Regions from separate parts of the Desulfatiglans parachlorophenolica genome, predicted to be linked through region 2. Evidence: riboswitches for the same ligand, from Rfam matches in the RefSeq annotation. Region 2 holds a riboswitch; the other holds the start of a gene.
What was found. Region 2 has a riboswitch for fluoride ahead of ACZ500_RS24570 (cation:proton antiporter). Riboswitches for the same ligand answer to the same signal wherever they lie in the genome.

Region 1 (5,319 bases), 910 kb from region 2:
TTTGGAGTGATATTCTGTGGCGACTTTATTGTTAAGAGCCTTGCTTAAACCGATTATGAACAAGATAAAGTAAGGGCAGCGCCAACAATTGGGTGACAACGGAAAATGTCACTAAACCGATCAAAGATCGGTCGTACAGAAGACCCATTATGGCGCTGCCGGCAAACCAGGCGATGCCGAAACCCGCATTGAAAACTCCATACCCCGTGGCTCGCCGATCTCGAGGAACGATGTCGGCGACAACGGCACGGATGATTGATTCCTGCGCGCCCATGCCGATACCCCACAAGGCCATTCCCAAGATCAAGAGCACCGGTCCGGTCAAGAAAACCAGGGGCGCGCTCCATGCCGATACCGTTATCACGACTAATAAGACTGGAACCCCTTTCTTGTCATACAAGCGCCCGAAAGCGAGTGCGCTCAAAGCGTCCACGCCCATGGCTCCGGCATAAATCAAGGGTATCCATTTGTCCGCCATGATTCCTTCGGTTTTCATATGGAACGCCACCAAAGGGTAGTCGGCAAACCCGAGAGCGATGCAGGCGACGGCCATGAGATAGAGCCAGAAGATTGAACGAAGGCCGCTCGCTTCGGGCGCACGGAACGAAGGTTCGAGGTCGTGTGGCTGAGGGTAGCTAATCCGGGCAACTGCAAGCACAGCCAGAGCCAGCAACGCCGGGACGGCCAACACGGCGAATCCATACTCATAGCTGCCTTTCCACGCCAGGACAGCAGCGACGATTATCGGGCCGATCATGGCTCCGATCTGGTCCATGGCTTCATGAATACCGAACGCCCATCCTCGGCCTAAGCCGTGAGCCGCATGGGAAAGCATAGCGTCCCGGGCCGGAGTCCGAATCGCTTTACCGAAGCGCTCGGTCATGATGAGGACGGCGGCGATTTCCCAGCTTCCCGCCAGGGCCAGGGCCGGTACGGCGAGCAGGTTAACCGCGTATCCCGCGATGGTGATCGCCCAGTATCGGTGTGTTCGGTCGCTGATGAGCCCTGAGACAATTCTCAACCCATAACCGATGAGTTCCCCCAAACCAGCGACTACGCCGACTACAGTCGCGCTGGCTCCGAGGATGGCCAGGTAGGGGCCGGTGATACTTCGAGCCGCCTCATAGGTCATATCCGCGAAAAGGCTGACGACCCCCAGGAGGATCACGAAACGCAAAGCAACCTGGTTGTTTCTATTCCTCATGTGTGTCGCGCCACCCGGCATTGCGTACGTATCAAATGTCTTTAGCCTTCATCGCTGAGCCCATTTTCCCGAGGAACCGCCTCTGCTGGTTGTTCGGGTTTGGGCAGGAGATGTCGAGGCAAGAAAGCGAGTCCGGCAATCAACGTCGGAACCACGGCACTTGTGATGACAACCGCGACCAGAAAGGAATACTGGTCTTGCGTCACGATGTTGTGTGAAAAACCGTATAACGCCGAGATCGTTCCAAATGTCAGCCCTGTTGACATCATCAAGGTGTAATACCATCTCTCGTCACGCCTACGACGGAACTGTCCGATGATCGGATACAGTCCGAATATTTTCGATATCACCTTCCCTCCCAACAAAAGCAGAAAGACTATTGGGGCGGAAACCAGGGCAGGCAAGGAAACAAAAGTCCCGGCACGAATGAAATAGAACGGAGTGAGGAATCCAACGGTCAAGGTCCGGAGACGGCGAACCCAGAAGGTGTCTCCGTTCGAGAATTCTGCCAGAACAATACCCACAAGATAGGCGGGAAGCACCGCCTCGCTTCCGGACCAAAGCGCCAAGGCACCTAAACTGAAAAGGATGAGGATGACCCATTTGGTCCTGATCGCGGCAGTTCTATTGGCGTACATGCGGGTCAACCACCGGCTGGTGAAGGGCAGTATTGCCAACACGAAGACCGTAACTGCGATGAAAATGACGGTTTTGTATGTGAAGGGTGCGAATAATAATCCGAGGGCGATGACTGTTCCGAGATCGTTGATGAAGCAAGCACCGAGAATGCCCTTGCCGAAGTCGGTTTTGTTGAAGCCGGTTTCCAGCATGACCGCGTAAACAACCGCCATCGATGTGGTTGAGAGAGCGACACCGCAGAGCAGACTGGCCTGGAGATTCCAGTCCAGCAGGTAGCGTGCAATAGCCGCGCAGCCTAAGAACGGCGTAAAAAAACCGACAAGACCGACGACCGTCACCTCTTTGAGTTTCTTTCGAATCACCTCCGGCTCAAGTTCGGCCCCGGCCAGGAAAGTGAGCAGGACAGCTCCCGAAGCTGCCAGAAACTTGAGCCACTCCAAATTGGAGCCCAACGCGTCCAGCTTCCCAAGGTAGCCCGCGACGGCGGCCGCGATTACGCCGACACAGATTTCAACAAGGGCGATGGATACCCGCAGGTGATAGGCGACAACCGCGGAGATTACTGCCAACCCAAGCCACAGGGCGGCGATGGTGAAGATATGTTCCATGATGGAGTCCTCCTTTCTCTAAAAAACCATCCGGGCCATGGCGCAGGCACAAAAAAACCCGCTTTGCAGCGGGTTACATCTCGCACCGTATCGACCCTACCGCTGCATCAGCCTGCGCGGTAGGAGTCATCAGCCCAGCCCGGGCGGTTGTTCGGGGGACTCCATCCCCACAAATTTTCAATAATTTATCACCCTGTTTAGAAAAAAGCAAGAAAAAAGCCAACTCCACCAACCCTCTCCGACGCTTTTCAACGGTCTCCGGTAGGTATCCAAGCGACAGGGCTACCGGCCCGATTTCGGGGTTCTCCCCGAGCGCGGGTTGACCGCCCACCGGCATTAACCGGATTTTGTCGCGACATAACCGGAGACCCGAATGGAGCTTTTCTCAACCGACCGTGAACGGCTGGCTTTCCTTTTGGAGACGGACGCCGCCCTTGACCTGGACTTCGAGGCGCTCGAGGCCCAGGCCGAGGCGGCTGCCGAAGAGCCGTCGCCGGAACAGCGGCCGAAATACATCACCAACTACATCGGCTCGAAGCAGAAGCTGGTCGACTGGATATGGAAACACACTCCGGAGGGGGTGGAATCCGCGGCCGACGCCTTCTCGGGTTCGGCTGTCGTGGCCTACATGTACAAGACCAAGGGCCTGCAGGTCCTGGCCAACGACCGGCTGCGCTACTGCCATCATGCGGCCCGAGCGATCATCGAGAACGACAACGTCCGGCTCGGCGACGAGGATATTGAAGCGCTGCTCGCCGACAACCCGAAGGCGGGCACCTTCGTCCGAGACAACTTCAAGGGCATCTTCTTCGCCAAGGGCGTCCACGGTCTGATTGACACGATCCGGGCCAACGTCGACAAGCTCTCGGGCTTCAAGAAAGACATCGCCCTGTTCGCTCTGGGCAAGACCTGCATGTCCGGCAAGGGCGGCTTCGGGCATTTCTCGTCGTCGACCCGCTACGGCAAGCGCGAGGACACCCCGGAGGAATTCAAGGAGCGGCTGAGCAAGAACGTGGCCCGCATCAACGCCCTCGTTTTCGACAACGGCAAGGAGTGCAAGGCGTCCCGCAAGGACATCAACGATTTCCTGCCGGAGGCCAAGGCCGACCTGGCCTATTTCGATCCGCCCTACGCCACGGAGTTCTCGACCACCAACTACGAAAAATCCTACCACTTCGTGGAAGGGCTGATGACCTATTGGGAGGGGCTGACCCTTGTCAAAGACTCCAAGACCAAGCACTACGAGACCGACCACAAGACCGTGACCCGCGCCAACGCCGCGGAGTTCTTCGAGTCCTTCCTCGGCAACTCCAAACACTTCCCGCACTGGCTCATTTCCTACCGGGACCACGCCTATCCGAACGAATCGGAGATGCGGCGGATCATCGCCTCCATGGGACGGGATTCGTCCATGCGCTCCCACGATCACCATTACGCCATCACCTCCCGGCACGGCGAGGCGTCCCACGCCAAGGAACGCCTGTTCATCTGCCGCAGAGCCGAGGGCGCGGAGCGGTCCGCCAAGGCGTCCGCAGAGGACACCTTACGGGCAGAAGCCATCTGGGAGGAAACCGAGAACGAGGTGCGCTACCGCGTCCGGGACCCGGAGGAGTTCGAACCCGACAGCTTCCGCCACAAGCCCTTGGAGGGCGTCGACGGTGTGGCGATCATCATCGGACGCTTGAAGAAGGAGTTCGTGCCCGAAGGCGGCAACCCGCGCTCGATGGTGTTGCAGGCCTACCGGTTCGTCCGCAAGACGGAGAAGAACCCGGACGGCTGGACCATGGAAAAGGCCAAGGAGTGGATCGACAAGCACGAAGCCGGACGGGCCGTCGATGCCGCCCTGCGCGTGGAGGAAAACCTGATCGCTCTGGCGGACGCTCCGCTGGGCGAATCGCTGGACCTATTGAGCTGCCAGGCCGGGAAAGCGGAATCGGTCCGCGTCACCGGCTTCATGGGCAGCAAATACCTGATGCTCGGCTGGATCGAAAGCCATGTCCCCAAGGACGCGGAGAGCATCCTCGACGCCTTTTCCGGCGGCGCGAATGTCGCCTACCACTTCAAACGCAAAGGGCTGAAAGTCATCACCAACGACCTCCTGCGCTATCCCCACCATCTGGCGCGAGCCGTGGTGGAGAACTCCAACGAGACTCTGAGCGACGAGGACGTGGATCGAATCCTCGCCCCAAATGCGGACGCGGGTACGTTTATCGTCGATCACTTCTACGGCTACTACTACACCAAGCCGGTGCTCCGTTGGCTCGACCAGGTCTGGGCGAACATCCAGAAGCTTCACGGCTACAAGAAAGATCTGGCGCTGGCCGCGCTCGGTACCACTGTCAAGGCCAAGAGCGCCTTTGGTCAGTTCTCGCGGTCCAAGATGCACCGCCGGGCCGACCTCGACACGGATGCCAGCCTGGAGCAATCCCAACTCTCCAACCCGCCGCTGTCCAAGTTCATCGAGTCTTTCAGGCGCTCGGTGGGCCAACTTAACCGGTTGGTGTTCGACAACGGCAAAGAGTGCAAGGCCTTCAACCTGGACGCGGCGGAAGCGGTCCGGCGATTCGGCGCGGACGTTCTGTATCTGGACCCGCCCTACGTCACCGAGTTCGGCAGCAACGACTACGAGGACTCCCTGCATTTCATCGAGGGTCTCATGACCCGCTGGGCGGACAAGGAACTCCAAGACAATCCCCGCCGCAGTTATCCGTCGCGGACGCGCTACACCAAGGAATCGATCCGTTCCCTCATGGAAACATTGGCGGCCGACGCCCGCGGCAAGTACGGCACGGTGCTCCTGTCATACCGCGACCGGGCTTTTCCGCGGGAAGAGGAGATCAAGGAAATCTTCGCCGAGCACTACGGTCT
Region 2 (5,319 bases):
AGCTCGAACGAGTGAGATATCCCGAGTTTCAGATACCAGGCCGGAACGTGGGCGATCTCTCGATAGACGGTCAAGGTCGGAGAAAGGAATATGTCCAGCCCGGCGCTGGCATAGAGTTCCTGGGAATCGTCCAGAGCATCCAGGGCATAGTAAATATATCCCGCCCCCAAGTTTACGGGGCCAACCGTCCGCTCATAGCCGAATGTCAGGTCGGTTTCGTTCCATTGGGCCTCGCTGCGGTCATCCCCGTAGACATCCGTATCGATGTTGCCCCAGAGATTGAGGCTGAACCCCATATACCCCACCGTCACCGACGGTTGAATCACCAAACTGTCCTTGCTCAGTTCGTACCCCCGCCAGATGTACTGACTCATGAACGCGATGTCCGCCGAAGCGGTCGGGGCGGCCTCCTCTTCAGCCCAGGTCGGAACGACAGCCGCAGACAGCAGGACGGCCAGAGTGAGCGTTATTATGATTAAGCTATTGAACCTTTTCATGATTTTTCCTCCTTTGGATTTCATTTCTTCGACGGGCTCCCGGTCCCGACTCCAACAGGTTTACGGACTTCCATCTGCCACCACGTCCCTCCAAACAGGGGGTGGGGCGGGTCACCTCTTCCATCCCCCGGGCGGCCCCGCGCGCCTCGGGGGTCCTTGAGGCGGCCTATTGCTGCGCATAGGAAGATACTTCAAAATCCGGATAGGCATTGCCGCCATGTTCGCCGTGGTCGAGGCCTTCGGCCTCTTCTTCCGGTTTGACCCTCAATCCCATCGTCTTGTCGATGACCTTGAAGAGAACGAAGGCCATCAGGAAGGTCCACACAAAGCAGGTGCCGATCCCCAGAAGCTGCACACCGATGATCTTTGCCGAGGTCCCTCCCATGTTGAAGATACCGGCAGCCAAAGTGCCCCAGGCGCCGTTGACGCCGTGCACCGAGATCGCGCCGACCGGATCGTCTACCTTCATCCGATCGAAAAACACCACCGAAAAAACCACCAGAACACCCGCCACCGCACCGATGACCACGGCACTGAGCGGCAATACCGTCGCGCAGGGGCTGGTAATCGCGACAAGCCCAGCCAGTGCGCCGTTCAGGCTCATGCCCGCGTCGGGTTTGCCGAACTTCCACCACGACGTCACCATGGCGAGGATGCAGCCGGTCGCTGCAGCCAGATTGGTGTTCACGAAGATCAGCGCGATATCCTTGTTGGCCGCAGTGGTCGAGCCCGGATTGAAGCCGAACCAGCCGAGCCACAGGATAAAGACACCGATGGCCGCCAGCGGGATATTATGCCCGAGAATGGGGCGTATCGTGCCGTCCGGAAGATACTTTCCGATCCGCGGACCCAGCACGATCGCTCCGGCAAGAGCCGACCAGCCGCCCACGGAGTGGACCACCGTCGAACCGGCGAAATCGATGAACCCAAGACCTTCGAGCCAGCCGCCGCCGTTGAAAAGCCCGCCCCAGGCCCAGCTTCCGAAAATCGGGTAAATGAGACCGCTTACAAAGAGACTGTAGACCAGATAACCGGAGAATTTGGTCCGTTCGGCCATGGCACCGGATACGATCGTGGCGGCCGTAGCCGCAAAGACCACCTGGAACATCCAGAAGGCCAGTACCCACGGGTCACCGCCCACTTCGAAATCGCTCAGGAAAAACCCGCTTGTTCCGATCCACCCGGTACTCGAGGCACCGAACATCAATCCGAAGCCGAGCGCCCAGAAGGCCAAAGACCCCATGGAAAAATCCATGAGGTTTTTCATCATGATATTGATGGCGTTTTTGGCGCGGGTAAAACCCGCCTCCACCATGGCAAAACCGGCCTGCATAAAAAATACCAACGCAGCCGCAACAAGGGTCCATACATAGTCAGCATGCGTTTGGACCAACGCGATCGCCTCTTTGTTCGACATAGGCGTCGGGGCCTCGTCTCCCGCCCAGGCACGGGCCAAAGCACCCCCCACAAAAATGAGCAAAAACAGGGCTGTCTTCATGTAAATACGTCTCCTCTCGATCCAGCGACAACGCAAACCGCCTCTCGGGGGTTGCGTGCGCACCTCCGATAATCGGCCTGACCGGTTTGCATCCGGAAAAGACCCCGCCGGCCAGGCAACCCTTGACCTCCTTGAAATGAGATCTGCTATAAAGCGTCCCGGCCCGATTCACCGGTGCGGATGCGCACCGCCTCTTCAATCGGCAGAACGAATATCTTCCCGTCACCGATCTGACCGGTCCGCGCCGTACCCGTTATCGCCGCAACCACTTTCGGCACCAGGTCGGCCTCGACGACCACATCGATCTTGACCTTCGGAACAAAGTCGATCTGGTATTCCGCCCCGCGATAGGTTTCACGGTGCCCCCTCTGACGGCCGAACCCCTTGACTTCGCTGACCGTGATCCCTTTGACGCCGGCCTCGGTGAGAGCGGCCTTCACCTCGTTCAGTTTGAACGGTTTGATAATGGCTTCGATCTTTTTCACACTCCTTCCTCCTCATTCCATGTTGCAGCTGCGCTTGGCCGCTGCGAAATCATCCCGGGAATTTCATGGAAACCTACGATTGCCAGATCCGTGCCGATCATCGCACGAGGCGGCCATTTTTTATAAGCAATTGCATTTATTGTGTTTATAAGTCACCAATGATTTCCGGCCGCAGGATGCTGTATACAATTTTGTATAATATTAGAATATATGCTACTATTTTGTATTTATTGCGGATGAGCATCCGCCTTCAGACCGTGCATGTCTTCCAGGTAGTATCCATCCGGAAATGATTTCCCTATAGAACCCCGTTTCCAATCCGGAAATGAGGATTTTTCTTCACACCCTTCGGGTGCTCAGTCCCACCGCTTCACGGCGGGTCCCGGTTTCTTCACCGCTTCGCCGCTCAGTCCCACCGCTACGCGGCGGGTCCCGATCTGGCCAATACCAAGGAAATCAAGCGTTTGCGCAGAGGCGACCTGCAGGTCGCCGCACAAGCAAACGTGCAGATTGACGCCGAGATTGGCCAAAAAGACCATTTCCGGATAGAAACCAGGTAAGAGGTGTGAGGACGAGAAATATCTGCCATAGGCAAAGGGTCGAATCACGCCGGGATGGTTGACATCGAGACCGGCCTGAAATATCATCTCTCCGAAACGAAGACAGGCAATGGAGTCTGCCTGAACCGCCCTGATCCGAGGGATGATGACTCCTGCTCCGCATGGGGCAGGTGTATCGATAGCACAGTCGGAAAAACCCCATCGCGTCCATGACCGATGGGGTTTTTTCGACTGTTCGGCTTCAAAAGCGCGGACGGAACCCCGCATGCAATTTGGAAAGGCATAGGCTATGGCCGTCAGCATCGCCCTGATCATCCTGCTTGGACTGGGTGCGGATTACCTGCTGCGGAGGGTGAAACTCCCAGGACTCGTAGGGATGCTCTTCGTAGGCGTATTCGCCGGGCCCTATGTGCTCGACCTCATATCCCCGGAGATGATGAACGTATCCGGCGATTTCCGTAAGATCGCACTGATCGTCATTCTGCTGCGGGCCGGCTTCGAACTGCGGCGCGACACCCTGAACCGCGTCGGGAAGGCGGCCGTTACCTTGAGCATGGTCCCGGCGCTCTTCGAGATCGCCGCCGTCACGTGGATCGGCCCCATGCTCCTTCCGATCACCCACCTCGAGGCGGCTGTTCTGGGAACCATCCTGGGGGCCGTCTCCCCCGCTGTCGTGGTGCCGCTCATGATCGATTTCATGGACCGCGGCCGCGGGACGCAGAAGGGCATTCCAACCCTGCTCCTCGGGGCATCCGCTATCGATGACGTCTTCGTGATCGTGCTCTTCACAATCGCTCTCGGGATGGCCGGCGGCGGGGAGATCCACCTCTGGGCCCAACTGGCGGAGGTTCCTCTTTCCATCGGTCTGGGCATCCTGATGGGAATCATCCCGGGGTTTTTTCTGCTGTGGCTTTTTCGCCGCTACGACTGGCGGCCGCCGAAGCGGACCCTCGTCGTCTTGGGCACGGCCATTCTGCTCACCTGGATCGAAGGGGCCGTCGAACGATGGGTTCCTGTGGCAAGCCTTCTCGGGGTGATGGCGATCGGATTCATCATCCTGGAGAAATCGGAGCCGATCGCGCACATCATCTCCCAGAAGCTCAAGAAGATCTGGGTCTTCGCCGAACTGCTGCTCTTCGTGCTCGTCGGTGCCCAGGTGAATGTGCAGGTGGCATGGAAGGCCGGTCTTGCCGGCATGGGGGTGGTCCTGGCAGGGCTTTTCTTTCGCAGCATCGGCACCTACCTTTCCCTTCTCGGCACGCCCCTCAACTGGAAAGAGCGGCTCTTCTGCGTCGTCGCTTACGTGCCGAAGGCCACGGTGCAGGCGGCCATCGGCGCAATCCCTCTGGCGGCCGGTGTGGCGGGGGGCGAGATCATCCTCGCGGTGGCGGTCCTCTCCATCGTCCTGACCGCTCCTTTGGGGGCGATCGGAATCATGGTCATGGGCGAACGGATCCTGGACCATGGCGAGCGATCGAATTACCGTTTCAAGGATCTGCGCGAAAGGCAGGGTCTGGCGCGGGTCGGAGAACGGGTTCGGAACAAGGCCTCCGGCGCGGTGTGGAAGGTCATCGAGGAAAAGGAGATCTGGACACCGGCCGAGGAAAAACCGGGCCGATCGAAAGACGCGGCCGAGACCCCGGCCATCGTGCAACGATTCTGGATGGAAGACCCGAAAGGGAAGCCGGGGACCGGAAAGACCCTGATGCACACCTACATCGCCCAGGGACCGGCCTTCGTCGACGAGTGGGAAATCCTTTATGACTGGTAGGAGACGGATCGACGACCGATCGGCCCGCGGCAACCTGCAGGGAAACCCGCAGGCGGCTGTAACCCCCGTCCGGCAGACGCAGGGCCGTCTTCCAGCGCATGGGGTGGAAGCGCGTCTTCCCATCCTACACGTTCTGCTGCGCCATCAACTCCCTACGGTAGTGGTCCAGGATGGTGGCCTTCGAGATCAGGCCGGCAAATCGGCCGTCCCGGTGGACAACCGGCAGGCTCCAGGCCCTTTCCTCATCGAAGAGCTGAAAAACATGGCCGAGATCATCGTCGAAGGTGACGGTTGGAACATCCCGCTGCATGACCTCTTCAACCAGCACGGAGTGCTGGAGATCCGGGTTGAAGATAAACGGCCGCACATCATCCAGGTGGACCATCCCCAGGAAACCGCCGGTCTTTGAATCCTCCACAGGAAAATAGTTCCGGCGCCCCCGCTCCACCCTCGCCACCAGGTCCTTCAAGAGCATCTCCGGGTAGAGGGGGACACAGTCGGTTTCGAG

Region 1: another riboswitch for fluoride. It lies ahead of ACZ500_RS20320 (cation:proton antiporter); the one in region 2 lies ahead of ACZ500_RS24570 (cation:proton antiporter).

The regions. Positions count from the first base shown of each region.
Region 1 is NZ_AP042460.1:4,392,929-4,398,247, reverse strand. Features, by position in the region: gene ACZ500_RS20330 (TOBE domain-containing protein) at 1-10, shown strand, start outside; gene ACZ500_RS20325 (MFS transporter) at 32-1,204, opposite strand; gene ACZ500_RS20320 (cation:proton antiporter) at 1,246-2,451, opposite strand; fluoride riboswitch at 2,565-2,629, opposite strand; gene ACZ500_RS20315 (DNA adenine methylase) at 2,825-5,319, shown strand, end outside.
Region 2 is NZ_AP042460.1:5,301,186-5,306,504, reverse strand. Features, by position in the region: gene ACZ500_RS24590 (TorF family putative porin) at 1-497, opposite strand, end outside; gene ACZ500_RS24585 (ammonium transporter) at 664-1,995, opposite strand; gene ACZ500_RS24580 (P-II family nitrogen regulator) at 2,142-2,480, opposite strand; gene ACZ500_RS24575 (hypothetical protein) at 2,837-3,019, opposite strand; fluoride riboswitch at 3,137-3,202, shown strand; gene ACZ500_RS24570 (cation:proton antiporter) at 3,330-4,811, shown strand; gene ACZ500_RS24565 (chloride channel protein) at 4,936-5,319, opposite strand, start outside.